Linked DNA regions of Thalassobaculum sp. OXR-137. The protein of the gene in region 2 binds, or shares a complex with, the protein of the main gene of each other region. Links are inferred from orthologs where the notes say so. Each region holds a gene or a part of one and is shown on either strand. Other genes may lie near its edges.

Region 1 (13,269 bases), 240 kb from region 2 along the record:
GATCAGCCGGCGAGCTCCTTCGACCGCGCGGTGGCGGCGGCGATGGCCTTGTCGAAGATCGGCTGGATACCGGTGCCCTCGGCCATCAGCACCTTGAGCGCCTCGGCCGTGGTGCCGCCGGGGCTGGTCACGTTGATCCGGAGCTGGGAGGCCTCCTCCGAGGACCGCCGGGCAAGTTCGCCCGATCCCGACACCGTCGCCCGAGCCAGGCGCATGGCCATCTCTTCGGGCAGGCCCGCCTTCACGCCGGCGGCCGCCAGGGTCTCGATCAGCAGGAAGACATAGGCCGGCCCGCCACCGGACAGGGCGGTCACCGCGTCGATCTGGTCCTCGGTCTCGGCCTCGACCGCCTCGCCGACCGCTTCCAGCAGCCGGTGGGCCTGGGCCTTCTGCGCCTCGCTCACATGGTCGTTGGCAACATAGGCGGTGATGCCCCGCCCGACCGCCGCCGGGGTGTTCGGCATGGCGCGCACGATCGGCGCGGCGGCGCCCAGCTTGTTCTCGAAATAGCCGATTGTCTTGCCCGCGGCGATCGACAGGAAATAGGCGCCCGAGCCGCCGAGTTTCGCCAGCGGCACCAGGGCGTCGTCCATCATCTGCGGCTTCACCGCCAGGATCACCACGCTGGGGGTCAGGTCGCCGGGCAGGTCTTCGGCCGCCGCATAGACGGTCACCCCGTCGCGCTTGGCCAGATCGCCCATGGCCTCGGCATGGGGTTCGACGACATGCACGCCGCCGGCCGCTTCTCCGCTCTCCAGCCAGCCGGCCAGCATCGCTCCGCCCATCTTGCCGCAGCCGATGAGCACCAGGGGTTTGGTCATTTCCTCAGCCTTTTCTTGTCAGCCTCCGCTTCGGAGAGGCTGTCAGGCTTCTCCGGCGACGTCGAGCATGGAGGCGGCGACCGCCTCCTCCGCCGTCTTACCGCCCCAGATCACGAACTGGAAGGCCGGGAAGAACCGCTCGGCCTCGCTGAGGGCGACCTCGACCAGATCCTCCATCTGCTCCACCGACACGCCGCCGGTCCCGCGCACGAGCAGCGTATGCCGGTACATCGGCACGCCGTCGTCGGAGCCGAGGTCGAAATGGCCGAGCCAGAGCTTCTCGTTCAGCAGGGTGAGCAGCACGCAGACCTCGCGCCGCTTCTCCGCCGGGACCTTGCTTTCCAGCAGGCAGGAGAAGTGCAGCGCGCCGAGATCCTCCTGCCACAGGAAGTACAGTCGGTAGTCGCACCAGCGGCCGGAGATCTCCACGGCCATTTCGTCGGAGCCGGCCCGGTCGAAGGCCCATTCGTTGGCCCCGACCAGTTCCTCGAGCAGATCTAGCGGATTTTGATGGACGACGGTGGAATCGACATAGGTGACCGACATGTCGGGATGTTCCCCCTTTGGCGCGCTGACCGGCGCGTCGGGGCGGCCCGGGGTCGGGAGAGATCGACCGACAATCTGCTCAGGTCGGCCACATCATGTGGTGTGGGCCGCCGAATCACCACAAGGAATAGCCTCACAAACTGGTGACGCCCATTCAACACAAGATTTTGCGTCAGCGAGATGCTTCACACGCGATATTCAGCGCCTGTCGGAAGTCATTGAAATCGGGGACTTCCCTGCCGGGAGTTCTGAAACGCCGCACGGGGGCCGGTTTCCCGCAGGTGCGAAAGCCCCGTCGGGAGTTGGCCGAATCACTCGTCTTTGGGCGGTGTCTCGTCGGTCTTTGTCTTCCGCGTCGCCGTGCGCCGGGTGGCCGTGGTGGTGGTCGCCCGCCGGCGGTCGCCGCTCGCCGCCTTGCGCTTCGTGGCGGTCTTCTTGGCCTCGCCGAGCTTGGCTTCGAGGTCGGCGATGCGCGCCTGCAGGTCGGCCTGCTCGCGCCGCGCTTTGAGGGCCATCGCCTCGACCGCCTCGAACTCCTCGCGGGTGACGAGATCGCGGTCGGCCAGGAAGCGCTCGAACTGCTGATGGACGAGCTGCTCGATTTCGGCGCGGACGCCGGCGGCGGCGCTGAGCGCCCCGTTGGCCACACGGGCCAGATCGTCGAACAAACGGCTGCGGGTCTGCATGGCTCACCTCCTGGACCATGTGGATATGTCATCGCTGCGGCGCGGGATCAAGGATGGGGTTGTTCGGTGTCCGCCGTCCTCGCTCTTTCACGTCATCCCGGACGGCCCCGGGCTCGACCCGGGGGCGGGCCGGGACCGTGCCTCGCCCCATGGGTCCCGGCCCGAGCCCGGATCGGGTCCGGTCTCGTCCGGGATGACGGAATAAGAGGGTATAGAGAGGGTGCAAACCGTTGGGTCGCGGGAACGCTTCGTGTAGCTTGGGGCCGATTCAGATCCGTCCGTTCGGGAGCCCATCCAAGCCATGATCATCGTCACCGGCGGCGCCGGTTTCATCGGGTCCAACCTCGTCGCCGGCCTTGAGGAGGCGGTGGGCGGGGACATCGTCGTGGTCGACCGCCTAGGCACCGACGACAAGTGGCGCAACATCGCCAAGCGCGACCTGGCCGCCATCGTGCCGCCGGAAGATTTCTTCGACTTCCTCAACGACCATCGCGGCGACGTGGAGGCGATCTTCCACCTGGGCGCCATCTCGGCGACCACCGAGCGCGACGCCGACCTGATCGTGCGCGAGAACATCACCCTGCCGACCCGGCTCTGGCATTGGTGCGCGGAGACCCGCACCCGGCTGATCTACGCCTCCTCGGCCGCTACCTATGGGGACGGCGCCGCCGGGTTCGAAGATGACGACAGCCCGGAAGGCCTTTCCACCCTGCGGCCGATGAACGCCTATGGCTGGTCCAAGCACGCCTTCGACCGGCAGGCGGTGAAGATGGCGGCGGCCGGGGTGCACCCGCCGCAATGGGTCGGGCTCAAGTTCTTCAACGTCTACGGCCCGAACGAGTACCACAAGGGGACGATGAAGAGCGTGATCGCCCAGATCACCCCGAAGATCGCCGCCGGCGAGAGCGCCAAGCTCTTCACCTCCCACAACCCGGACTATCCCGACGGCGGGCAGCTCCGCGACTTCGTCTATGTGGACGACTGCGTGCGGGTGATGCTGTGGCTGCTGGAGACGCCGCATGTGAATGGCATCTTCAACCTAGGCACCGGCTCGGCCCGCAGCTTCGCCGACCTCGCCCGCGCGGTGTTCTCGGCCCTCGGTCAGGAGGAGCGGATCGAGTTCATCGAGATGCCCGAGGCGATCCGCGACCGCTACCAATACTTCACCCAGGCGCGCATGGACCGGCTGCGCGAGGCCGGCTATCCGGAGCAGTTCACCTCCCTGGAGGAAGGCGTGCGGCGCTACGTGAAGGGCTTCCTCACCTCCGACGACCCGTACCGCTGAGCGCCGGGGAGCGGGCGGATGCGGCTGCTGGCGATCTCCGACCTGCATCTGGCGGGGACGGTCAACCGCGAGGCGCTGGACGCCCTGCCGCCGCATCGCGACGACTGGCTGATCGTCGCCGGCGACGTGGCCGAGCGGATCGACATGGTGGCCGACGCCCTGGCGCTGCTGGCCGACCGGTTCGCCCAGGTGATCTGGGTGCCCGGCAATCACGAGCTGTGGTCGCGGCCGAGCTCCGACGAGCCCGTCGGGGTGGCGCGCTACGAGGCGCTGGTCGCCCGCGCCCGGTCGCTCGGCGTGCTCACCCCGGAGGACCCCTACCCGCTGTGGCCCGGTCCGGTCCCGCGCGGGGTCGGCCGGCTGGCCATCGCGCCGATGTTCCTGCTCTACGACTACAGCTTCCGGCCGGCGGACGTACCGCTCGAGTCGGTGGTCGAATGGGCGGAGGAGACCCACAACGTCTGCAGCGACGAGATCCTGCTGTCGCCGCTCCCCTATGACAGCCGCATCGCCTGGTGCCACGCACGGCTCGCCGAGACCGAGCGGCGCCTGCGGGCGGAAATCCCCGCCGGCACCCGCCCCGTGCTGGTGAACCACTGGCCGCTGCGCCACGACCTGGTGCGCATCCCGCGGGTGCCGCGCTTCACCCCCTGGTGCGGCACTGTCCTGACCGAGGACTGGCACACCCGCTTCGACGCCTATGCGGTCGTCACCGGCCATCTGCACACGAGGCGCACCGACATGCGCGGCGACACCCGCTTCGAGGAGGTGTCGCTCGGCTATCCCCGGCAGTGGGACCACAGCCGCGGCATCGAGCCCTACCTGCGCACGATCGTCGGCTGACACGGGGCCCGGCGTTTCCGTGGCTTGGCGGGACGCAGGTGCCCGCGATAGGCTCGGACACAAACCCACCAAAGATCGACGTCCAATCGAGACGCCCGGAGGAAAAGTCAGATGAAGATGCGTGCCTGCGTCCTGCGCGAGATCGGGGCACCGATGCCCTATGCCAAGAGCGTTCCCCTCGCCATCGAGGAGGTGGAACTGGATCCGCCGGGTTCGGGCGAGCTGCTGGTCAAGATCATCGGCGCCGGTCTCTGCCATTCGGACCTGTCCGTGATGAACGGATCGCGCCCCCGCCCGCTGCCGGTCGTGCTCGGCCACGAGGGCGCCGGCGAAGTGGTCGAAGTCGGCCCGGGCATCCGCGACATCAAGGTCGGCGACCCGGTCGTCTTCCAGTTCTCCGCCTCCTGCGGCCGCTGCATCCGCTGCCAGGAAGGCCGGCCGCAGATCTGCGAGACCCACGCCATCGCCCGCGCCAAGGGCGACCTGATGGGCGGCGGCAAGCGCCTGAAGGATTCCAAGGGCAACCCGATCAATCACCAGACCGGCGTGTCCTGCTTCGCCGAATACGCCGTGGTCGACCGGGGATCGGTGGTGAAGATCGACAGCGACATCCCGCTGGAGACCGCCGCCATCTTCGGCTGCGCGGTGATGACCGGCGTCGGGGCCGCCCTGAACGCCGCCCGCGTCGCACCGGGCGACAAGGTCGCCGTGATCGGCCTCGGCGGTGTCGGCTTCTCCGCCATGCTCGGCGCCATTCTCGGCGGCGCGGCGCAGGTGATCGCGGTGGACATCAACCCGGCCAAGCTCGGCCTCGCCCGCCAGCTCGGCGCCCATCACACCATCGACGCCCGCGAGCCCGACCATGTCCAGCAGATCAAGGACCTGACCGGCGGCGGCGTGGACGTCTCGCTGGAAGGGGCCGGCGTGATTCCGGCGCTGAAGACCGGCTACGACATCCTGAAGACCGGCGGCCAGCTCGTGACGGTTGGCCTGTCGCCCCAGGGCGAGGACTTCCCGATCCCGGCGGCCGATCTGGTCAGCCGCGAGATCGCGGTGCGCGGCAGCTACATGGGCTCCTGCGTGCCGGTGCGCGACATCCCGAAATATCTGGAGGCCTTCCGCCAGGGCCGCCTGCCCGTGGATCAGCTCATCGGCGAGCATGTGGGCTTCGACGGGGTGAATGCCGGCTTCGACAAGCTGGTGTCCGGCGAAGCGGTGCGCCAGATCCTCACACCCCATGCCGGCTGACGGCTGAACTAGGGCCGGGCCGGGTCGGAAGGATCCGGCTCGGCCGTCCCACCGACTGTCAGCGCTGGACGCTCGGCACGTTGCCCACCAGCAGCCGGTCGACCACGCCCTCGTCGTTCACGAAGGGCAGGATCAGCCGTTGCCACTGGGCGTAGAACTGGTCGAGGCGGGCGCGGTGGAACGAAAACAGCGGCTCGCGCCGGATGCAGACCGCCCGATACGTCGCCACGAAATACGCCGCGACCGACGGCGAGGGCACGTCCCAGACCCGCTTCCCGGTCATCTCGAACCGCGAATAGTCGACGATGCGGGAGCCGTAGACCCGGTACAGGAAGTCCGTCTCCCCGTCCTGCGGTTCCATCAGCATGAGGTAGCCGAGCGCCGGCTTCAGATCCAGGGCGTCGATCTCCCGGGAGCGAGGCAGGTCGTCTCCGCGCTTCCGGTCGAGCCAGTATCGCCGGAGGAAGATCAGCACCTCGTCCGCAAGCTGCTCCTCGCTCGGGGACCAGAGCAGGGCCGGCGGTTCGGTATGGATGCCCTCGAACAGCCGCTCGAGCGGCGCGAAGTCGGCCGCCACCAGCCCGTCCGCCACGAGAACGGCTTCGCGGCGCATGTCCAACGCCGGCCGGTCTCCAACGAACGCGCCGGGCCAACTGTCCCGCAACGCCTGGATTGAATTCTGCTCTCGAAACGCCACCGCTCTACCTGCTCAAGCCGCGACACTTGGCGATGCCTGCGCCGTCCCTCTGCGCCAACTCCACCCAATCCCGCTCTCATCGAATGTCTAGAATTTTATGTATGTTGATCTACATTTTTGAAAGTTAATACCGATTGATGAAGAAACCGTTAGCCCCGTCTTCGCGATCGGCCGACGGCGCTGGAAACGCCGCCGGCCGTCCGGATCACCAGGTCAGACGCAGCCCCGCATAGACCGCGCGGCCGACACCCGGCTCGTACAGGGCCGACGTGTCACTGGCCGTCGCCGCCACGCTGGTGGTCGCGATGTATTTCTCATCGGTCAGGTTGCGGGCATCGACGAAGAACGACAGGTGCTCCGAATACGCGTACCCGGCCTTGAAGCCGAGCAGCGCATAGGCCTCGGTATCCCGGGAGTTCTCGTTGTCGACGTAATAGGCCTGCGGCACCCATTCCACGTTCGGGCCGGCATAGAAGCCGTGCGGGCTCTTGTAGAGCAGCTCCGCCCGCAGGAAATGCCGCGGCGCGCCGGGCAGGTCGTTGTCGCCGTAGGTTGGATCACCGTCGAAGCGGAAATCGCTGAACGTGTACGCCGTGTTGATCCACAACCGGTCCGGGTTCGGCCCGTCGGTGAACAGCCCCTTGACCGGGGCCCAACCGACCGCCGCCTCGATGCCCTGGTGGATCGTCTCGTCGGCATTCACCACCCGGTAGTTGCCGCCGCCCAGATCGAAGTACTGGTACTCGTTCTCCAGATGCGAACGGTATACCGCCAGGTCCCAGGTGAAATCCTCCCGCTCACCGCGGGTGCCGATCTCGAAGGTCGTGGCGTATTGCGGCTTGATGTCCAGCAGGGTGGTGCCGGAGGCGAAGCTCACCTCGCTGAAGGTCGGCGCCTCGCCGCTGCGCGACACATTGGTGAAGACCTGCCAGTCCGGATCGACCTGCCACAGCAGGCCGATCTTCGGGTTGAGGAAGGTGTAGTCCGCCTCGCCGGAGGTATCGGTGGCGTCGTCGACCTCGTCGACCCGCTCCCGGTTGGCATGGACGAGCTGGACGCCGGTCACCAGGGTCAGCCCGGTGGTCACCTCGAACCCGTTCTCCGCATAGCCGGTCACGTTCAGCGACCGATCCTCGGAGCCGGAAAGCAGCGCGCCCTTGCTGCCGCGGTTGTTCACATATTGCCGGTTGTCGAGCCAGCCGCCGAACGCGTTCACCCCGAAGGTCAGAGTGTTTCCATGACCGAACAGGGTGTGCTCGTTGGTCGCCCGGGCGAAGGCGCCGACATCGTTATAGGTGTAGTCGAGATACTGGTAGATCGGATGGACGAGCTGCTTGTTGATCGCATAGCCGCCGAACTCGGCCACCACATCGTCAAACTCCACCGTCGTCTTGTTGGCGAAGCGCACCGATTCCATGTTGCGCTGATAATCCAGCCGCAGGTTCCCTGCCGCGGCCGTCTTCGGATCGGTCAGTGCGGCGTGCTTGGTCACCGATCCCGGGATGTCCTGCTGGATATCGGTGACGTTCAGATAGAAGCGCGTCTCCGCACTGTCGCTCAGCCGCCAGCCGAAATTGCCCGACGCCCGCTTCGACTCGCCGCCGCTATGGTCGCGATAGCCGTCCTGGGTCAGGAACCCGCCGCTGACATAGCCGTCCACGTCGCCTTCGGCAGCACCGCTGCTGAGCTGCAGCCGGCGGAAGCCGAAGCTACCCACATCCAGGCGCCCGTCGGCCAAGCTGGCGTCATGGCCGCTGGGCGTGACGAAATTGACGGCCCCGCCCAGGGCATTGGCGCCATAGCGCAGCGCGTTGCCGCCCTTGTAGACCTCGACATAGCGATAGGCGGTCGGGTCGAGTTCCTGGAAGTCGGCGCTGCCGTCGGCGGCGTTCATCGGGATGCCGTCCTGGTAGAGATGGATGCCGCGCATGTGGAAGTTCCGCGACAGGCCGGAGCCGCGGATCGAGAGGCGGGAATCCTCACCCCATTTCGGCTGGATCAGGACGCCGGGCGTATAGTCCAGCATGTCCTTCAGGGTGGTGGCGGCGGTATCGCGCCAGGCGGTGTCTGGCACCACCTCGACGGCTCCCGGGATCTGTTCGATCCGGCGGGTGGCTTCCTTGGTGGAAGGGACGGTCAGGGACGGCTCGGCCGTGCCGGTGACGGTGATCCGCAGCATCTCAACCGGCTGGCTGGACTGCGCGAAAGCGGGGACGGCAACGGTGCACAGCAGGGCAGCGCACAACGCCGTCCGCATGCCCGGACGGGCAAGGGAGTACGACATGAATGTCTCCGAAAGGCTCGGAGCCCGGCGGCCGGGCGACGCGTCGCCGGCATGCCGCTCGGGCATCGGAAGAGAGATCGACCGGGCGTCGCGGAACGGCGCCAAACGGTCGACGGAACAGCCTTACACGGAGCGGGCGGGCGGAGCGCGGGGACCGAGCGGCGGGCCGAGAAGCAGCGCCTCGGGCGCCACACCTGCCCGCGCAACGGCGACGGGCCGCGAGACCGGTATCCAGCGCAGGGGAACCCCGAGCTGGTCCGGCAGCACCATCGCCTTGGCGATGACGGTCTGGAACGGGCAGTCGGGCGCGGTCGGGCCGTCGGCGGCGCCGTCCTCGGTTCCGGCAGGCCCCGCCTTTTCGGGTAGGACCGTGACGGTCTTGAGCCCCGTGGGGGTACAGACGACGATCTCGAACCGGCCGTCCTGCAGGGCCGCCGGGTCCGGCATATAGCCGACGGGGATGATCGCCCGCAGGGCGAACAGCACCAGCAGCAGGTGGGACAATGCCCCACCCGCTCGCAGCCAACCCCTTGAGTTGGCGTGACGACTCTGCCCAAGCCCCCGCTTCATGGGGGATGTACACCACGGGGTCGCCCCGGTGTCCATGGTCACGAACGTCGCGGCCGGCGGTCTGCCTCAGGCAAGACCCCGACGCATCAGGCCGTGCTTGATCGGCGACACCCGCGACAGCACGCCGAGCCCGAGCTGACGGGCCAGCCGGCCCCGCAGGGTGCCGTCCGTCGCCACGCCGGCGAGCAGCCCCACCGCGCCCAGCCGTCCCGGCAGCTCGAAGCGCCGGCGGCGGGTGTAGCGGGACAGGGCCTCGCTGCCGCCGATATCGCCGCCCGTCCGCACGGTCCCCGCCAGCACGTCGGCCAGGGCCATGATGTCGCGCACCGCCAGGTTCCAGCCCTGGGCGCCGATGGGCGGCACCACATGGGCGGCATCTCCGACCGCGACCACCCGCCGGCGCGCCGGCGACGGCGCCCAGCCGATCGACACCGGGAACACCACCGGGGACGCCGTGAGCCGGATCGCGCCATAGGCCGGCTGCCGCCCGCGCGCGGAAGCCTCGATCGCGGCGATCCCGGCACCCGCCAGCCGCTCGACCTCGGCGGTCGGGGCGATGGAGATCAGCGAGCCGTCGCGGCTGCCGACCGGAATGACCGTGATGGAGCCGGTGTCGTCGTAGCGCTCGATGCACAGGCCGTCATGGGGGGCGGCCAGTTCCACCGGCGCGCACAGGGCGCTCAGTCCGAGGGGTTGGCGCCACATACGGATGCGGGCGGCCTCGCGGGTCGGCGAGGCCTTGCCGTCGGCGGCGATCGCCAGCCGGGCTCTCACGCGGGTCCCGCCTTCGGTGACGACGGTGACAAGGCCGGTGCCGTGGACGATGCCGACGACCCTGTCCTCCAACCGGCGCTCCACCGGCATGAGTGCGGAGAGATCGCCGATCGGCAGGTTGAGCGCCAGATAGGGCGCATCGACCTCCGAGGCGCGGAAGCGCTCGGCCGTCAGTCCGAACGGGCCGAGGGTTTCGATCACCATGTCGGGCAGCGCGGTCGCCCTCGGCCGCACGTCGACGCCGAGCCTGTCCAGGTCGTCCACGCTCGACGGCAGCAGCGCCGTGGTCCGCGGATCCGCACCGGGCGGGCTTGCCGGCGCGACGACCACCGTCTCCAGCCCCAGCTGCCTGAGCGCCCGGTCGGCCAGCCGGCCCGTGGGGCCGTCTCCGACGATGACTGCATCGACCTGCATGCTTATGCCCATGTTCCCGCGTTGCACCTACGGCTAGAGGGCGATCGGTTCAGATCGCGCACTAGGCATATGGGTCCGGGAGGCACGGGCGAAAGGGCAGTTGGGAGAATGGGTGGCGGCCGGCCGGCGATGGCGGCCCGGAACCCTGTCGCACATAAAAAAACTGCCGGGAACGCTAGGTTCCCGGCAAGTTGAACAGGGAGGCTTCACGTCTGGGAGACGTGGGATCCCGAAGGACCCCGCTCCGAGCGGGGGGCTCGGAGGCGATGCTGCAACGCAACATCGCGATGACCATGAAATAGGCATTCGCTGCCTCTGAGACCACCTCAAAATGGTCACTTCCGCTATGCGGTTTTTGCATGGCTTGGCTTGCGAATTTTTCAGAATTGCGACTTAGCAACTTCCTGGATGAGGAAATCCCTCAACACCATGATGCGCTTGGAGTGCCTCAGTTCCTCGGGATAGACGAAATAGGTCGGCACCTGGGGACCTTCCAGGTCCGGGATTACCCGGATCATCCCGACATCCTCGCGGGCCATGTAGTCGGGCAATGCTGCAATGCCGAGACCGGTTTGCACCGCACGGTACATTGCAAAATAATTGTTCAGCCGGACCACGTTCACATGCCGTCCGCGATGGCCGACGGCGGTGTCCAGCAGCCAGTTCACGTTCGGGAACGGCGGATGCGAGGTCTCGCCGTAGATCACCAACCGATGCGCCGCCAGATCGGCCGGCGTCTTCGGCAGCCCATGCTTCGTCAGATAGTCCGGCGAGGCGTAGAGGTGGAACTTGATGGTCTTCAGGTGCCGCTGGATCAGGTCGGGCTGGCGCGGCGGCGTCAGGCGGATCGCCACGTCGGCCTGGCGCATCGACAGGTCGAGCTCGCTGTCGTTCAGGATGACCGTCAGCCCGATCTCCGGATACAGCTCCAGGAACCCGGCCAGACGCGGCGCCAGCCAGTTGGAGCCGAGCGCCACCGTGGTGGTCAGGCGCAGCGGCCCCTTGGGGCTGTCCTTGCCCTCCGACAGCAGGGCCTCGGTGGTGGCCAGCTTGGCGAAGACGTCGCGGGCGGTCTGGTACAGCACCTCGCCCTGTTCGGTCAGGATCAGCCCGCGGGCATGGCGGTGGAACAGCGGCAGCTTGAGGCTTTCCTCGAGCGCGCTGATCTGGCGGCTGACCGCCGATTGGCTGAGATTCAGCGCCTCGCCGGCATGCGTGAAGCTGCCCGCTTCGGCGACGGCATGAAATACCCTGAGCTTGTCCCAGTCCATTGCCCGACCGCCATTCGACCCAAATCTCGTTCCTGTCTACACGATCCGACGCGAAGAAGGAACGCGAAGGGGTCTACTCCGCTGCCGCCACATGGGCCGCATCTTCAAGTGCCGCCACATATTTCTCGGATTCCAGGGCCGCCATGCAGCCCATGCCGGCCGCGGTGACCGCCTGACGGTAGACCTTGTCCACGCAGTCGCCGGCGGCGAACACACCGGGAATCGACGTCCGGGTCGAGCCGGGTTCGGTGATCAGATAGCCCTCCTCGTCGAGCGGCAGCGCGCCCTGGAACGGCTTGGTCGCCGGATCATGGCCGATGGCGACGAACAGGCCATGGGCGGCGATGTCGGTGGTTTCGCCGGTCTTCACGTGCTTCACGCGAACCGCCTCGACCCCGTCCATCGGACCGGAGCCGCCCAGCACCTCGTCCACCACGCTGTCCCAGACCATCGTCACCTTGGGATGGCGGAACAGGCGGTCCTGCATGATCTTCTCGGCACGCAGGCTGTCGCGGCGGTGCACCAGGGTGACGGTGCGGCAGATATTCGCCAGGTAAAGCGCCTCCTCCACGGCGGTGTTGCCGCCGCCGACCACGACCACATCCTTGTCGCGGTAGAAGAACCCGTCGCAGGTGGCGCAGGCCGACACGCCGCGGCCGTTGAAATGCTGCTCGCTCGGCAGGCCCAGCCAGCGGGCCTGGGCGCCGGTGGCGATGATCACGCTGTCGGCGAGATAGGTGTCGCCCTGATCGGTCATGCAGCGCAGCGGCCGTGAATTGAAATCGACCGAGGTGACGATGTCGTAGGCGATCTTGGTGCCGACATGCTCGGCCTGCTTCTGCATCTGCTCCATCAGCCAGGGACCCTGGATGACGTCGGCGAAGCCGGGATAGTTCTCCACCTCGGAGGTGATGGTCATCTGGCCGCCCGGCTGCAGCCCGGCGAGCAGCACCGGCGACAGGTTCGCGCGCGCGGTATAGATGCCCGCGGTCAGACCCGCGGCACCCGCGCCCACGATCAGAACCTTCACCCGATGCTCGGCCATGCCATCCTCCTTGTCTCGATGCAGGCAAGATAGGCGGGCCGGCCCCCGGTCTCAACCGGCGTGGCGGTCAATTCGCCGGGACCGGAGGTTACCGGTCCCTGAATCCGGTCCAGCGTCCGGAGATCCGCCCGTGCCGGGGACGCGACTCCGATGCTCAGAAGCCGAACATGTGGTCCAACGAGAAGGACACACCGTCGCGGATCAGGCCGTGATAGCCGAACAGCCGGCAGGTCGTGTCGCGGATCAGCACGTAGCCGCCGTCGCCGGCTTTCTGCAGATCGGCGGCAGAGAACATCTCGCTCGCCCGCCACAGGCGCGAGCCGCCGCAGGGGATCTCCAGCGCGGCGCGGGCAACCTCCGACCCGTCGGCGCCGGTCAGGATCAGCTCGGTGTGCGACGCCGGATGCCAGGGGTTGGAAGCGGCATAGATCAGGTGGCACATCGAGTCCACGCCGCCGCCGGCCATGCAGTTGCCCAGACGCAAAAACAGCCGCGTGGACAGGCCCGGCGGTGGGCCGCCATAGCTCTGCGGCTCCCCTCTGTAGGTCATGACCGTGTTGAACACATGGGCGCCGAAGCTGGTGTCGGCCGCGTGGCCGCTCTCGGTGTCCTCGTAGCGGAACAGCCCGTGCAGCCAGCCGTCGGCCGCGTCCTCGCCGCCCTGGGAGAAGTCGTAGATGAATTCCAGGTGGCCGTAGCCGGTCGGCAGAGTGGCGCCGTTCATCAGGTCGGCCGCCTCCAGCGCCACGCTGTCGGAGCGCTCCAGCACGCCGAGGGAGCGCCGG
Region 2 (15,976 bases):
CTCGCAGACCGCCCGCAGATCGATCTGTTCCACCTCCAGGTCCAGGCGGCCCGCCTCGATCTTGGAGAAGTCGAGGATGTCGTCGATGATCCGCAGCAGCACCTCCCCGGAATCGCGGATCGTGGCCGTGATGGCCCGCTGGTCGTCGTCCAGGCCGGTCTGCTCCAGCACTTCGGCCATGCCGATGACGCCGTTCAGCGGGGTGCGGATCTCGTGGCTCATCGCCGCCAGGAAGGCCGACTTCGCCCGGGTCGCCTCCTCCGCCGTGTCGCGGGCGTCCAGGGCCGTGCGCTCGGCCTGCTTCTGCTGGGAGATGTCGACGATGACATTCACCCGCCCACCGTCCGGCAGGGAGGCGACGATGTACTGGACGTCCAGGCCGGTGCCGTCGAAGAAGAACTCGGTCGTGAAGCGCTCGTCCGAGTCGTAGACCTGCCGGCGGAACGCCATGAACCTGTCCAGGCTCATATGGCGGCGGCGGTCGTGGGCATCGTAGATGTAGCGGGAGTAGTCGCGGAAATGAGGGCGATCCACTAGCGCCTCCGCCGGGATGCCGGTGAAGTTGCAGTACGCGTCGTTCCAGAACGCCACGTGCATGCTGGCGTCGTAGACCAGCACGCCGACCGGGATGGACTGCAGGATGGCGCGGATCCGCTCCCGGGTCTCCTCGGCCTCCTCGCGCGCCGCCACCGCCTCGGCCTCGCCGCGCTTGCGTTGGGTGATGTCGGTCAGGGTACGCACCGTGCCGCCGCCGCTCAGCTTGCGGCCATAGACCAGCATCCAGTTCCCGCGACGGAACTCCCGCTCGTGGATGAAGATGTCGGAGGTGTCGCTGCCGACCCAGTCGTTCCAGTGATCCACATAGGCGGCGATCTGCGGATCGGCGGTGTCGAATTCGCCGAGACGCCGGCGCACCTCCCGCAGTTCCTCGATCGTCGGCTGCCCTTCCATGGCCGAGACCGGCAGGGCCAGGATCTCACGCGCCCGGTCGTTCCACAGGATGATCCGGCCGCGCGCGTCGGCCACCAGGACACCCTGCTCCATCGCGGCCAGTACCGTTTCGAGGAACTCGGTCTTCTCCACCAGGGCCTGCCGGGACCGCCGCGCCTCGGTGATGTCGCTGAAGGTGCGGATCACCCGGCCGTGGGCCAGCGGCTGGAAGACCGCATGTATCCACCGGCCGTTCGGCACCATGCGGTCGTATTCGAGCCGTTCCACCGTCTCGCCGCTCTGATGGCGCGCGAGCCAGTCGTCGATCCGGCGGTTGAGCTCGGCCGGGATCTCGACCTCTGTCTGCGCCAGATGATGGGCGTAGACCACGGAGGACGGCCGGTTCTCCCGGTACAGGTCCAGCGGGACGCCGAGCAGATCCGCCAGCCGGTCGTTGAACACCAGAACGTTGTCGTCCGCGTCGCGCATGATCACGCCCTGGTCGATGCTGGCCAGGGTCGTCTCCAGCAGTTCCCGCCGTTCCGCCGCGGAGATTTCCGCCAGCTTGCGGCTGGTGATGTCGGTGAAGGTGCGGACATGGCCGCCCTCGGGAAGCCGGTTGGCGACGATCAGCAGCCAGTTGCCGTTCGGCTGCCGGCGCTCGTAGATCAGCCTGGGCGACGGGTCTTCGCCGGTCTCCCAGCGATCGATGCAGGCGTTGAGCTCGGGCGAGAGCCCGACCAGTTCTCCGCGCGCCTCCAGATCGTCCAGGACCTGCTGCAGCGGCACCGGGCGGCGGCTGTAGTCCTCCGGCAATCCCAGCAGTTCGCAGTAGCGCCGGTTCGCGAGGACCTGGTCGCCCTCCGCATCGACGATGGACAGACCCTGGTCGATGCTGTCGAGGGTGAGTTGAAGCATGCGGGTCCAGCGCGCCGTCTCGCGTTCGGCCGCGCGTTCGTCGGAGACGTCGGTCCAGGACCGCACCCAGCCGCCGTCGGGCATCGGACGGTTGTCGACGCGCAGAACCCGCCCGTCCGGCAGAAGCCGCTCGTAGCCGAAGGGGCTACCGCCTCCGCTGAGCCGCTCCCAATGGGCGATCTGGGCCTCCATCTGGGCCGGGTCGAGGTGGTCGAAATCGCCCCGTTCGGACCGGAACTCGTTGAACTGGCGGTGGTTCAGTGTCCCGTCGAGGAGATTGTCCGGCAGGTCGAACATCGTCTGGAACCGGTCGTTGGCGTAGACGACACGGCCCTGGGGATCGACAACGGCGATCGCGTTGGGAATCGCCTGGAGGACGGATTGCAGCACGGCGCCCTGTCGTGCGACCCGGTCGGCGAGATCGACATTCTCCAGACGTCCCTTGATCTGGTCGACCAGCGCCCGCTCGAACCGGCGGGAAAACCGCAGAAAGAACCCGCACATGATCGCGCAAAGAACGGCGATGATGAGCAGGTCGAGATTTGCGTCGAGGTACCAGAGCTCCAGCAGCAGCAGCAACAGCGGCGCCATGGAGGCGAACAGGTAGAATCGGAACGCGTTCGCATAGGCCGACAGCGTGCCGAGCGCGCCGCCGGCCATGCCCGACATGATCAGCAGGATCCAGGCGGTGACCTGAAAGTTCTCCGGATCCAGAAACAGCACCGGCAGCAGGCCGAACAGCCCGCCGGAGGCGAAGGAGATAGCTTCGAACCAGCGTCGCCAGCGCCGGGTTTCCTCGGGCGTGAGGTTCTCGCGGGGGAAGCGGCGATAGAGCAGCAGGCGGGACGCGGCCACCGACAGGGCGACGCCGAGCCAGACGATCAGCGCCGTCTGGTCGACCGGCTGGTTGATCAGCAGCAGGAAGACCGCGATGGCCAGGACCGTGTGGCCCGCCACGGCGTCCCGCGTCTGGCCGAAGAAGAACCGGAGCTGCTCTCCGAGGACGCGGAACTCCATCGCCTCCCGGCCCGCGGCACCGGCGGGCCCGCCACCTCCCGTCTCGACATCCCCGACCACCGTCATCGCCACCCTCCATCCGGCTCACGACGCCGGCCGCCTCGAACCCCGAGTCCGAGAATACGCCATTGAAGAGCACACAGTACCGCAGCGCGACTATGGGAAGTTGCACATGCCGGAGCGCTTCCGGCGAGCGTCGACTTGCGCTGCGCAGGCGGCTAGGCTTCGGATGTGAAAAAGGTTTCCAATAAAAAATTCGATCGTGGCGCGCCGCCCCTCACCGGCCCGCCGTCGAAGGGGAGAAAGCGGCCATGACCCCGCTGTCCTGGGGCGCGATCGCGCTGCTGGGTTTGACATCCGCCTGCCTGGGCTGGATCGCCTACCGGCGCTCCCAACGGGTCGCCGCGCTGGAAGCCGAGTTGGAGCGGACCCGGCGACAGGCGCCCGATTCAACCCTGGCGGCCCTTCCCAGCCCGGCCTGGCGCCGCGACCCGAGCGGAGCCGTTTCCTTCGTCAATGCCGCCGCGGTCCCGCTGGCCGACGACCTGGACCGCAGCACCGCCCTCGCCGCGCGGGCCCAGGAGACCGGTCGGGCTCAGAGCGAGAGCCGCAACCTGGTGATCGACGGCGACCGGCGGCTGTTCGAGATCTTCGAGACGCCGCTGGCGGCCAGCGCCGGTGCCGGCACGATCGGCCTGGGCCGGGACGTGACCGGCCTGGAGCAGATCCAATCGGACCTCGCCCGCCATGTGGACGCCCATGCGGAGGTGTTGGAGAAACTGAACAGCGCGATCGCCGTCTTCGGCCCCGACCGCCGCGTGGTCTTCGCCAACACCGCCTTCGCCCGGATGTGGCAGATCGAGTCCGCCCGCCTGGAGATCGGCCCGACCCTGTCCGAGGTCCTCGACATGGCGCGGGAAAGCCGACGCCTGCCGGAACAGTCGGATTTCCGGGCCTGGCGGGACGACTTCAACCGGCTCTTCACCACCCTGATCGACGCCCATGAGGAGCTGCTGTTCCTGCCCGACGACAGCACCGTGCGCATGGTGGTCACGCCGCATCCGTTCGGCGGGCTGCTGATGACCTTCGAGGACGTGACCGACCGGCTGACCCTGGAGCGCTCCTACAACACGCTGACCGCCGTGCAGCAGGAGACGCTGGACAATCTGTACGAGGGCATCGTGGTGTTCGGCGTGGACAGCCGCATGAAACTGTCCAACCCGACGTTCCGCGCCCAATGGGGCTTGCGCGGCACGCCGGACGATCCGGTGTTCCTGGAACCCGAACCGCCGGCGGAAGTCGTGTTCCAGGCGATGCGGCCGAAATTCCCGACCGACCGGCCCTGGACCGACATCAAGGCGGAGTGGATGAGCTACCTCGCCGGGCGCGAGGCGACCAGCGGAACGCTTCACCTGACCGACGGCCGCGCGCTCGACTTCGCCATCGTGCCGCTGCCCGACGGCGCGACCCTGCTGAACTTCCGCGACGTCACCGACACCCTGGCCGTCCAGACCGCCCTGCAGGAACGCACCGAGGCGCTGGAGACAGCCGACCGGCTGAAGAGCGAGTTCCTGGCCAACGTCTCCTACGAGCTGCGCACGCCGCTGAACGCCATCATCGGCTTCTCGGAAGTTCTCGAGCAGGAATATGCCGGGCCGATGAACGAGCGGCAGAAGGACTATGCCAACGCCATTCTCGGCTCGTCGAACCGGCTCGTCCGACTGGTGAACGACATCCTCGACCTCGCCTCCATCGAGGCCGGCTATCTGGAGTTGGAACGCGAGAAGATCGCCCCGTCCGCCCTTGTCACCGCCGTGGAGTCCCTGGCGCGCGAGCGCGTTCGGGCACGCGGGGTCGGCCTGTCGGTCAACTGCCCGGCTGATCTGGCGCCGATCGAGGTGGACGAGCGCCGCCTGACCCAGGCGCTGTACAACGTCGTCTCCAACGCCATCGCCTTCACCCCGGAAGGGGGCGACGTGATGATGTCGGTGGAGGACCGGGGCGACACGGTCGCCTTCATCGTCAAGGACACCGGCGTCGGGATCGCGCTCGACGACCAGAGCCGGGTGTTCGAACGGTTCGAGCGCCGCGGCCGCTCCAGCGGCGCCGGTCTCGGCCTGGCCCTGGTGAAATCGCTTATCGAGCTGCATGACGGCACCGTCGCCCTGACCTCCGCGCCGGGCGAAGGCACCGAGGTGATCTGCACGGTCCCGCGCCATCCGCGGAAGATGGAGACCGAAGAAGCCGGAGACGACACCGAGTGACGTTCCTGCCGCCGCCCCTCTCCCTGGACCACCTGGACGCTACCCACCGCCTCGCCGCCTCTCTAGCCGACAGGGCCGAGCCGGGCATGGCCATCCTGCTGACCGGACCGCTGGGCGCCGGCAAGAGCGAGCTCGCCCGCGCCTTCGTTCGCGCCTGGCTGGACGACCCCGAGGCGGAGGTGCCCAGCCCCACCTTCACCCTGGTTCAGCCCTACGAGGGCGAACGCGGCACCGTGTGGCATTGCGACCTGTACAGGCTCGGCGATCCGGACGAAGTGGAAGAGCTCGGACTGCTGGAGGCGTTCTCCGAGGCCGTGGTGCTGGTGGAATGGCCGGACAGGTTGGGGGCACACCTTCCGTCGGATCGGCTCGAACTCGCGCTCGAAATATGCCATGGAAACGACCGGCGGATCGCCCGCCTGACGCCCCATGGGCGCTGGGCCGACCGCCTTGGCGAGATTGAGACGGGAACCCTGCCGGGTGAGTGACCGCGAGACCGAGATCAAGACATTCCTGGAGAATGCGGGCTGGAGCGGGGCCGAGGTCACGCTGCTGGCCAAGGATGCGTCCTACCGGGTCTATCACCGGGTGCTGCGCGACGGCGCCCGAGCCGTGCTGATGGACGCCCCGCCGACCCTGGAGGACGTGCGGCCGTTCCTCGACATCGCCGGCCAGCTGCGCCGATTCGGCTATTCCGCCCCGGCTGTCCTGGCCGAGGACGTGCCCGCCGGCCTGCTGCTGCTGGAGGATTTCGGCGACCGCACCTTCACCCGCATCCTGGCCGATCCGAACGAGCGGGCCTGGAGCGAGGAGGCGCTGTACGCCATCGCCGTCGATCTGCTGGCCGACCTGCACGACCGCGCGCCGGAGATCGGCTTCTCGGCCCCGCCCTATGACGGCGGACGGCTGGTGGAGGAGGCCGACCGGATGTTGCGCTGGTACGCACCGCTGACCCTGGGCGATGTGGTGCCCGACGACGCGGCCGAGTCGTATCGAGCCGCCTGGCAGGACGCCGTGCCGGTGATGACCTTCGGCGACGACACCCTGGTGCTGCGCGATTTCCACGTCGACAACCTGATGATCCTGGAGGGCCGTGAGGGCCTGGCGCGCTGCGGCCTGCTGGACTTCCAGGACGCCCTGTCCGGCAGCCCCGCCTACGATCTGGTCTCGCTGCTGCAGGACGCGCGGCGCGACCTGGCGCCGGGGCTGGAGGCGGCGATGCTGGAGCGCTATCGCGACCGGCGGAACGTCTCGGACTGGGACGCCTTCCTGCGCGCCTATCACGCGCTCGGCGCCCAGCGGGCGATCAAGATCCTGGGGCAGTTCGGCCGCCAGCAGGGCTTCTTCGGACGGACCAGCTACATGGTTCATATCCCGCGCTGCTGGGCCCATATAGAGGCCGATCTGACACGGGCCGGCCTGGACGGCGTGGCCGCGTGGCTCGACCGGGAGATGCCGTCCGCCGTACGCCGCATCCCCGAGCCGGACAGGCGCCTGCCCAGTTCGATCAGCCCCGAGATCAAACGATGAAAGACCGGTGAGGACACACGCATGCTGCTGCCCGGACTGAGCCGCCGGCCCGACTGGCTGCCCGAGACCGCGATGGTGCTCTGCGCCGGCCGCGGAACCCGCCTGGCGCCGATCACCGACAACCTGCCCAAGCCCATGGTCCCGGTCGGCGACGTGCCGATCCTGGAACGCACGCTGGAGCACCTGAAGGACGCCGGGGTGAAGCGGGTGGTGGTCAACACCCACTACCTGTCCGACTACGTCACCCGCTATATCGAGCGCCGCAAGGACCCGGCGATCACCGTCATCCACGAGGACAATGTGCTGGAGACCGGCGGCGGGGTGAAGAACGCCCTGCCCCAGCTCGGCGACGAGCCGTTCTTCGTCATCAACGGCGACAGCGTCTGGCTCGACGGCTTGCGGAACGCCCTGCACCGCTTCGCCGATACCTGGGACGCGGAGAAGATGGATATCCAGTTGCTCCTCTACCCCTTCGCCCGGGTACTCGGCTGGCACGGCTATGGCGACTACACCATGGACGAGATCGGCCGGCTGACCAGCCGCGACGAGGTGCGGGTCGCCCCCTATGCCTATATGGGCGTGTCCATCGTCCACCCGCGGATCTTCGCCGACGCGCCGGAGGGCGCCTTCTCCATGCGCAAGCTGTACGACAAGGCCGAGGAAGAAGGCCGGCTTTTCGGCGCGCTGCATGACGGGCTCTGGTACCATATCTCCACGCCGGCCGACCTGGAGCGCGCCAATCAGCGCTTTGCCGCGGGGCATCTGGCCGACGTGCCCTTCTTCTGAAGCCTGACCGGCGGAGCCGGATGACCGACCGCGTCTACACTATTCCCATCGGCACGCCGTTCCTCGACCGGCTGGCGGCCGGCGTGTGGGAGCGGGTGGCCGGCGATCCGATCGCCCTGACCGACGTCCGCCTGCTGCTGCCGACCCGCCGCGCGGTACGCTCGGCGGCGGATGCCTTCCTGCGCTTCGGCGACGGACGGCCGATGCTGCTGCCCAAGCTCTCCACCGTCTCCGACGTGGACGAGGACCTGCTGGACGTGGAGATGGGCTCGGAGGCCGGTGCCGCCGGCGCCCTGGAGATCCCGCCCGCCATCCCCGACCTGCAGCGCCATCTGGAGCTGATGCGGCTGGTGACGGCCTTCCTGCGGTCCGATCCGGACAGCGCCACGCCGGACGCGCCGGAGCACGCCTACCGTCTGGCCGCGGCCCTGGCGCGGCTGATCGACGAGGTGCAGATGCACGGGCTGGAATTCGCCGGCCTGAAGGATCTCGCCCCGGATGCCTATGCCGCCCATTGGGACAAGACCATCGCCTTCCTGAAGATCGTCACCGAGATCTGGCCGGCCCGGCTGGAGGAGCTGGCGGCGATCGATCCCATGGCCCGGCGCGACGCCCTGATGCGGGCGGAGGCCGCCGCCCTGCGCGCCAGCCGTCCGGCGACGCCGGTCATCGTCGCCGGCTCGACCGGGTCGATTCCGGCCACCGCCGAGCTGATGCGCGCGGTGCTGGAGCTGCCGGCCGGCGCCATCGTGCTGCCGGGACTCGACCGGGACAGCGATACGGCGAGCTGGGCCGCCATCGGCGACGACCCGACTCACCCCCAGCACGGCCTGCACAGCCTGCTGCGCAGCCTCGGCATCGACCGCGAGCAGGTGCGCGACTGGTCCCCCGCCGTGACCGGCGGCCGCGACCGGCTGATCCGCGAGACCATGCGCCCGGCGGCCACGACCGAGGCCTGGCGCGGCCTGTCCACCGCGCCCGACGCCCCCACCCCGGCCGCCTTCGACGGCATCACCCGGATCGACGCCGCCTCGCCGCGCGAGGAGGCCGGGATCATCGCCCTGCTGATGCGCGAGGTGCTGGAGCATCCGGGCAAGACCGCCGCCCTGGTCACCCCCGACCGCCGGCTCGCCCGCCGGGTCGCCGTCGAGCTGCGCCGCTGGCGGATCGAGGCCGGCGACGGCGAGCGGCTGGAGGTGAACGATTCCGGCGGCGCGCCGCTGTCCAACAGCGCGCCGGCGGTGTTCCTGCGTCTGCTGGCCAGGGCTTCGGTCGACTGCGCGCCGGTTGCCCTGCTGTCGCTGCTGAAGCATCCCCTCAGCGGCGCCGGTCTGCCGCCGGAGCGGTTCGAGCGGCTGGTGGAACGGCTGGACCGGGACATCCTGCGCGGCCCCCGCCCCGCCCCCGGTCTTGCCGGGCTGCGCCGGGCGGTGGCGCTCTCCGGCCTGAAGTCGGACCCCATGGCCGCACTGATCGGCTTCTGCGACCGGCTGGCCGACGCGCTGGGTCCGCTGGAGGCGGCGTTGTCCCAACCCTCGGTCGCCGTGCCGGAGATCCTCGACGCCCATCTGCGCGCGGCGGAGATCCTGGCCACCTCCCAGGACACCCATGGCAGTCTGCGCCTGTGGGTCGGCGAGGCGGGCGAGGCCCTGGCCCGGCTGTCCAACGAGTTCGCCGACGGGGCGGCCGGCATGGAGCCGATCGCCGGCCGCGACTGGCCCGGCCTGTTCGACGCCCTGCTGGAAGGCCGGGTCGTGCGCCCGCGCTACGGCAGCCACCCGCGCCTGCACATCCTCGGCGTGCTGGAGGCCCGTCTGTTGGCCTTCGACCGGGTGATTCTGGGCGGGCTGAACGAAGGCACCTGGCCGGCCGAGCCGAAGCCGGACCCATGGATGAGCCGGCCCATGCGCCGGGATTTCGGCCTGCCCTCCATCGATCTCGCCATCGGCAAGGCCGCCCATGACGTCGCCATGGCCATGGGCGGGCGCGAGGTCTTCCTGACCCGCGCCCAGCGGGTCGACGGCAGCCCGACCATTCCCTCGCGCTGGCTGCTGCGGCTCGATACCGTCGCCCGCGCCCTGCACAGCGAGGAGCGGCTGGCTTCCTGGCCCGCACCCGCCCGCTGGCACGCGCTGCTCGACACCCCCGCCGCCCCCGACCCCGGCCGTCCGCCGGAGCCGCGCCCGCGCCTGGATCAGCGGCCCCGCCGGCTGTCCGTCACCCGGATCGACACATGGCTGCGCGACCCCTATTCGATCTACGCCCGCTACATTCTCGATCTGCGCAAACTCGACCCGTTGGACATGGAGGTCGGCGCCATCGAGCGCGGCAACGCCATCCACGAGGCGCTGGACGCCTTCGTGCAGGACTATCCCCGCGACCTGCCGCCCGATCCGGCCGAGGTTCTGATCGAATACGGCAAGCGCAGCTTCGCCGGCCATATGGACCGACCCGGTGTCTGGGCGTTCTGGTGGCCGCGCTTCGAGCGGGTGGCCCGCTGGTTCGTGGAGACCGAGCGGGAGCGCCGCAGGTCGCTCGACTATTCCGCCACCGAGCGGCAGGGCGCGATGACCCTGGCCGGCCCCGGCGGTCCGTTCGAGCTGTTCGGCACCGCCGACCGGATAGATAAGCGCGGCGATGGCACCTACGCGATTGTCGACTACAAGACCGGCTCGAACCCGAGCTTGAGCGACCTGAAGGCCGGCCGCGCGCCGCAGCTTCCGCTGGAGGCGATGATCCTGATGGCCGGCGGCTTCCCGGAGATGGCGGCGGCCGACGTGGCCTCGTTGGAATACTGGCGGGTCGGCGGCGGCACCCCACCGGGCAAGATCGACGCGGTCGATGCGATCGTGCCGGAGCTGGTGCAGGGCGCCCGCGAGGGACTGGAGGCGCTGATCGCCGCCTTCGACGACGAGACCACCCCCTATCACGCCGCCCCGGACCCGCGCCGCAGCCTGCGCTTCAACGACTACGACCACCTGGCGCGCACCGGCGACTGGTCGGCCGGCGAGGAGGGCGAGGGATGAGCGTCATCGACTCGGTCAGTGCAGTCGAGGAAGCCACCCGCAACCAGCGCGAGGCCGCCGATCCGTCGGTCTCCGCCTGGGTCGCAGCCTCCGCCGGCTCCGGCAAGACCAAGGTGCTGACCGACCGGCTGCTGAACCTGCTGCTGGCCGGCACCAAGCCGCAGCGGCTGCTCTGCCTGACCTTCACCAAGGCGGCGGCGGCGGAAATGGCGACCCGCCTGTCGCGCACCCTGGCGAAATGGACCGTGCTCGACGCCGACGCTCTCGGCAAGGAACTGGAAGCCCTGGACGGCCGGGTTGCGAGCCAGGACCGCATGGCCAAGGCGCGCCGCCTGTTCGCCGAGGTGCTGGATGCGCCGGGCGGGCTGAAGATCCAAACCATCCACGCCTTCGCCCAGTCCCTGCTCGGCCGCTTCCCGCTCGAGGCCGGCGTGCCGCCGAACTTCCGTCTGGCCGACGACCGGGCGGCGGCGAGCCTGCTGGAGGATGCCGAGCGCACCGTGCTCGAACGGGCGCGCAGCGGGGCCGACGGCGATCTGGCCGACGCGCTCGCCGTGGTGACCGAGCGGGCGGCGGAGCAGACCGTGCGCGACCTGCTGAAGACCATGCTGGTCCAGCGCACCCGCCTGACCCGCTCGGTGGAGGCCGCCGGCGGAGTCGACGCGATCGCCGCCCGGCTGCACGCCACCTTCGGAACCGACCCGGACCAGACCGACTGGACCCTGCGCCGGGTGGCCAGCGAGGACGGCGCCTTCGACCGGGACGCCCTGCACGACGCGGCGAGCGCGCTGGCGGCCGGCGGCAAGACCGACGCCAAGCGGGCCGACGCCCTGTTCGCCTGGCTCGCCCTGCCCGACGGCGATGCCCGGGCGGTGGCCTGGGACGACTACAAGCGCGCGCTGCTGACCCAGGAGGGCACGGTCCAGGCCCGGCTCGCGACCAAGGGGGTGCAGGAGCGCGCGCCGAGCGTGGTCGACGACCTGACGCGGGAGGCGGAGCGGATCCTGGAGGTGGAGGAGCGGCGCAAGGCCCTGGACACCGCCCTGCGCTCGGCCGCCCTGATCCGGCTGTCCACCGCCATCATCGACGCCTATGCCACCGCCAAGTCCCGCCGTGCCCTGCTCGATTTCGAGGATCTGGTGGAACGGGCCCGCCGGCTGCTAGCCGCCCCCGGCACCGCCGGCTGGGTGCTGTTCAAGCTGGACGAGGGGCTGGAGCACATCCTGATCGACGAGGCCCAGGACACCAGCCCGGCCCAATGGGAGATCGTGCGCGCGCTCGCCGAGGAGTTCTTCTCCGGCATCGGCGCCGCCGCGGAGCGCGCCCCGGACCGGCCCCGCACCATCTTCGCCGTGGGCGACGTCAAGCAGTCGATCTACAGCTTCCAGGGTGCCGACCCGGCCGGCTTCACCCGGGCGCGCCTGCATTTCGCCGCGCGGGTCACCGCCGCCGAGCAGCGCTTCCGCGACGTGCAGATGCAGGTCTCCTTCCGCTCCACCGCGGCGGTGCTGGGGGCGGTGGATGCGGTCTTCGCCCGCGAGGACGCCCGCCAGGGCGTGGCCGAGGTGGTGGCCGGCGTCGCCCGCGAGATCGCGCACCGGGCCAGCCGCACCGGCCAAGCGGGACGGGTCGAGCTCTGGCCGGTGATCGAGCCGATGGACGAGGAGGAGGCCGATTTCTGGTCGCCACCCCTGACCCGCGCCGCCATGGACGCGCCGGTCACCCGCCTGGCCCAGCGTGTCGCCGGCCGCATCGCCGGCTGGATCGCCTCGGGCGAGATCCTGGAAGCGCAGAACCGGCCGATCCGGCCGGGCGACGTCATGGTGCTGGTCCGCCGCCGCGGCGCCTTCGTTGCCGAGCTGGTGCGGGCGCTGAAGGCCGCCGGCGTGCCGGTGGCCGGCGTCGACCGCATGGTGCTGACCGAACAGATGGCGGTGCGCGACCTGATCGCGCTCGGCGAGGCGCTGCTGCTGCCCGATGACGATCTCACCCTCGCCACGGTGCTGAAGAGCCCGCTGGTCGGGCTGAGCGAGGACGACCTGCTGGACCTCGCCCAGGGCCGCCGGGAGCGCCGTCTGTGGGCCGAGCTGTGGCGCCGGGCTGAGGAGCGCGACGTCTTTGCCCGGGCTGCCCGACGGCTCGCCCGCTGGACGACCATGGCCCGTCACCTGCCGCCGCATGCCTTCTACCAGCAGATCCTGTCGGCCGAGCGCGGCCGCGAGCGGCTGGTCGCCCGGCTCGGCCCCGACTGCGAGGACGCGATCGACGAGTTCCTGGCCCAGGCCCTGGACGACGAGCGCGAGAACCCGCCCTCGCTGCAGAGCTTCCTGCACGCGGTCGCCACCAGCGCCCAGGAAGTGAAGCGCGAGCTGGAGGGCGGCGAGGTCGACCAAGTCCGGGTCATGACCGTGCACGGGGCCAAGGGCCTGCAGGCGCCGATCGTCATCCTGCCCGACACCGTGCGCCCGCCGCAGCTTCGCGACGCCGTCGTGTGGCATGCCGACGGCATCGACCTGCCCCTGTGGGCGCCGTCCAGCGCCAGCGCCGATGCCGTGTCCGCCGGTGCGCGGGCGAAGGCGCGCGAGGCGATGGAGGAGGAGTACCGCCGCCTGCTCTATGTCGCCATGACCCGGGCCGAGGACCGGCTGATCGTCTGCGGCTGGAAGGGCAAGCGCGATCCGATCGACAAGGGCTGGTTCGGCCATGCCCGCGCCGGACTGCCGGGTCTCGCCACCGAGGATGCGGACGGCACCCTGGTCCTGGCCACCCCGCAGGAGGCCGCCCTGCCCGCCGCCAAGGCGGAAGCGGCGGCGACCGGTCCGGCTCCCCTGCCCGCCTGGGCCACGGCCGACGCGCCGCGCGAGCCGACCCCGCCGCGCCCGCTTGCCCCGTCCCGCCCGGCCTCGGACGAGCCGCCGGTGCGCTCGCCGCTGCAGCGCGACGGCACCGACCCGTTCAAGCGCGGCGTGCTGCTGCACCGGCTGCTTCAGCTTCTGCCCGACATGGAGCCCGCCCGCCGACGCGAGGCCGGCCGCGCCCTGCTCGCCCGCCCGGTCCATGCCCTGAGTACCGATCAGGTCGAGGCCTGGCTGGAGGAGGTGCTGGCGGTGCTGGACGATCCCGGATTCGCCCCGGTCTTCGCTCCTGGCTCCCGCGCCGAGGTGCCGATCGTCGGTCAGGTCACCGGACCGGACGGGCTGCAGATCGTCTCCGGCCGGATCGACCGGCTTGCCGTCGGCCCGGACGCGGTGCTTATCGTCGATTACAAGACCAATCGGCCACCCCCGTCTTCAATTAACGCCGTGGCCGACACATATATGCGCCAGATGGCCACCTATCGGTCGCTGGTGGCCTCCCTATATCCCGGTCGTGAGGTGCGTTGTGCCCTGCTTTGGACCGACGGACCGACCCTAATGCCGATACCGGACCACTTGCTTCAAGGGTTTGGTGCATAGCCTTGACCACGGCCGGCGGCGTTCCTAATCTCCGCCGGAGGAACCGCGAAAGGATGATTCGATGACGACGAGCCCGGTTTCCGACGCCTCTTTCGACGAGGACGTCCTGAAATCCGACACCCCTGTGGTCGTCGACTTCTGGGCCGAGTGGTGTGGCCCCTGCAAGATGATCGGCCCGTCCCTGGAGAAGATCTCCGATGAACTCGGAACCCAGGTGAAGGTCGTGAAGCTGAACATCGACGACAACCCGAAAACCCCGGCCGCCTATGGCGTACGTGGCATCCCGACCCTGATGGTGTTCAAGGACGGACAGGTCCACGCCCAGAAGATCGGCGCCCTGCCGGAGACCCAGCTCAAGCAATGGATCGAATCCTCGATCTGAGGGCTAGAGCGACACAGTTTGCCTGACAGGACGGCCCCGCTTCGGCGGGGCCGTTCGTGTTTGGACCGTTCACGCCGCGCGCAGACGGGTAATGAGCCGCCGCTCGAATTCGGCCAACGCGCCTTCCACCAGATCGAGAATTGCCGTCACAATGGGGGACGGCTCCCGCCGGGACGGCGACACCGCCATGACCTCCAGCGCGAGCCCCTGCGGATCGAGCGGTCGCACGGTCATCGCCCCGCTGTCGATCTCAGGCGCCACCATCACCGCCGGGACGATCGTGACGAAATTGCTGTTCTGTACGAACTCGAGCGTTCCGAACATGCTGTCCATGTCCATCAGCGCGTCCAGTTCCACCCCTCGGGAGCGGAGATAGGCCAGCACCTGGCGGCGGCGGATGGTACCCTCCGACTGGAGGATCAGTCGCATCGGCGACACGCTCCGGACGTCGACCGGCCGCATATGGAGGCCTTCGTCCGCCGCCCTGCCGATCAGCACCTCTCGTGTGCGACCGAGCAACCGGCAGCGAAGCGATGGCGGGGCGTCGAACACCGGAATGATGGCGGCGTCCAACCGGTCGTCCACCACCTCCTCGATGAGGTCGGCGCTTGCCCGCTCGACGAGATTGACCGTGACGTTCGGGTTCTCAGCCAGGTAACGCCGGAGCACCGGCCCCATCTCCGACCGCGTCAGCGCCGGCATGACGCCAAGGGTGACACTGCCGGTCGCCCCGCGCCCGAGATCGGCGATCCCTCGCTCCACGGTAGAGATCTCCCGGAGAAGTGCGATCGAGCGTGCGTAGAGTTGGCGACCCGCCGGCGTGGCGACAGCACCGCGCGCCCCGCGTACCAGAAGCCGGGTACCGAGGGCGCGTTCCAGACGGGCAACTTGCTGCGATACTCCGGATTGGGTGGCATTCAAGCGCTCGGCCGCCGCCGTAAACGATCCTTCCTCGAAGACGGCGGCGAACACCCGCATCCGGTCGATCGAGAGCATTGTCATCACCTTAGATAATGAGAATATGAAAATAAGATAATTTCACATTCTATCCGAGGGTATTCAGGCTGACTGAAAGAAAACTCATTCAGGGAGAACGCCGCCATGTCCGTCGCCCAAGCCTGTACCGACAGCATCACCGTCGAGAAACGCCACCCGCATATCGGCGCCACCGTACGGGGGGTCGATCTTTCGCTGCCGCTGGACGGTGCGACGGTCGAGGCTGTGCACGCGCTCTGGATGGAGCACCTGCTGCTGGTCTTTCCCGACCAGCGCATCACCGACGAACAGCATATCGCCTTCGGTGAGCGGTTCGGCCGACTTGAGATCCATCCCTCCATCGCTCACCGGTCGTCACGGAACAAGGCGATCTACCGTGTCTCCAACGTGGACGAGAACGGGAACATCGTGCCGCCCACGGATACGGCCTGGCAGTACCTGAACCAGTCCTGGCGCTGGCATACCGATAGCTCGTTCCGGGAGGTGCCGAGCAAGGGGTCGATCCTCCACGGCATCGAGATCACCCGCGAGGGCGGCAGCACCCTATTCGCTAACATGTATGCGGCCTACGAAGCGCTCTCCGACGAGATGAAGGCCAGGGTCGAGGGTCTCTGGGTCATCCATGCCCATGATTACATCCTTCGCACGGCCCCGGAACTGGCCGGCAAGATC

Evidence for each region.
Region 1: the proteins of trxA (region 2) and trxB are in contact, whole or in part, in a crystal structure (PDB 1F6M), measured with the Escherichia coli proteins. The link is inferred for Thalassobaculum sp. OXR-137 from one-to-one orthologs.

Annotation. Positions count from the first base shown.
Region 1 is NZ_CP139715.1:2,210,497-2,223,765, reverse strand. What follows is about bases 10,499-13,269. They hold trxB (thioredoxin-disulfide reductase), read right to left. Parts: upstream 12,485-13,269; coding sequence 11,513-12,484; downstream 10,499-11,512. Other genes in these bases: T8K17_RS10360 (hypothetical protein), read right to left, coding at 12,639-13,269; T8K17_RS10370 (LysR family transcriptional regulator), read right to left, coding at 10,549-11,439. In the rest of the region: proC (pyrroline-5-carboxylate reductase), read right to left, coding at 3-821; T8K17_RS10415 (YbjN domain-containing protein), read right to left, coding at 864-1,367; T8K17_RS10410 (accessory factor UbiK family protein), read right to left, coding at 1,679-2,053; rfaD (ADP-glyceromanno-heptose 6-epimerase), read left to right, coding at 2,355-3,338; T8K17_RS10400 (metallophosphoesterase), read left to right, coding at 3,357-4,181; T8K17_RS10395 (zinc-dependent alcohol dehydrogenase family protein), read left to right, coding at 4,293-5,429; T8K17_RS10390 (PAS domain-containing protein), read right to left, coding at 5,488-6,042; T8K17_RS10385 (TonB-dependent receptor family protein), read right to left, coding at 6,332-8,410; T8K17_RS10380 (hypothetical protein), read right to left, coding at 8,534-8,914; T8K17_RS10375 (FAD-dependent monooxygenase), read right to left, coding at 9,047-10,168.
Region 2 is NZ_CP139715.1:1,965,398-1,981,373, reverse strand. What follows is about bases 12,924-15,647. They hold trxA (thioredoxin), read left to right. Parts: upstream 12,924-13,987; coding sequence 13,988-14,308; downstream 14,309-15,647. Other genes in these bases: T8K17_RS09230 (TauD/TfdA family dioxygenase), read left to right, coding at 15,410-15,647; T8K17_RS09235 (LysR family transcriptional regulator), read right to left, coding at 14,378-15,304; addA (double-strand break repair helicase AddA), read left to right, coding at 12,924-13,926. Outside these bases: T8K17_RS09275 (PAS-domain containing protein), read right to left, coding at 1-2,931; T8K17_RS09270 (sensor histidine kinase), read left to right, coding at 3,177-5,129; tRNA (adenosine(37)-N6)-threonylcarbamoyltransferase complex ATPase subunit type 1 TsaE, read left to right, coding at 5,126-5,617; T8K17_RS09260 (aminoglycoside phosphotransferase family protein), read left to right, coding at 5,610-6,659; T8K17_RS09255 (nucleotidyltransferase family protein), read left to right, coding at 6,681-7,445; double-strand break repair protein AddB, read left to right, coding at 7,466-10,471; more of addA, read left to right, coding at 10,468-12,923; more of T8K17_RS09230, read left to right, coding at 15,648-15,976. UniProt on the Escherichia coli protein: Participates in various redox reactions through the reversible oxidation of its active center dithiol to a disulfide and catalyzes dithiol-disulfide exchange reactions.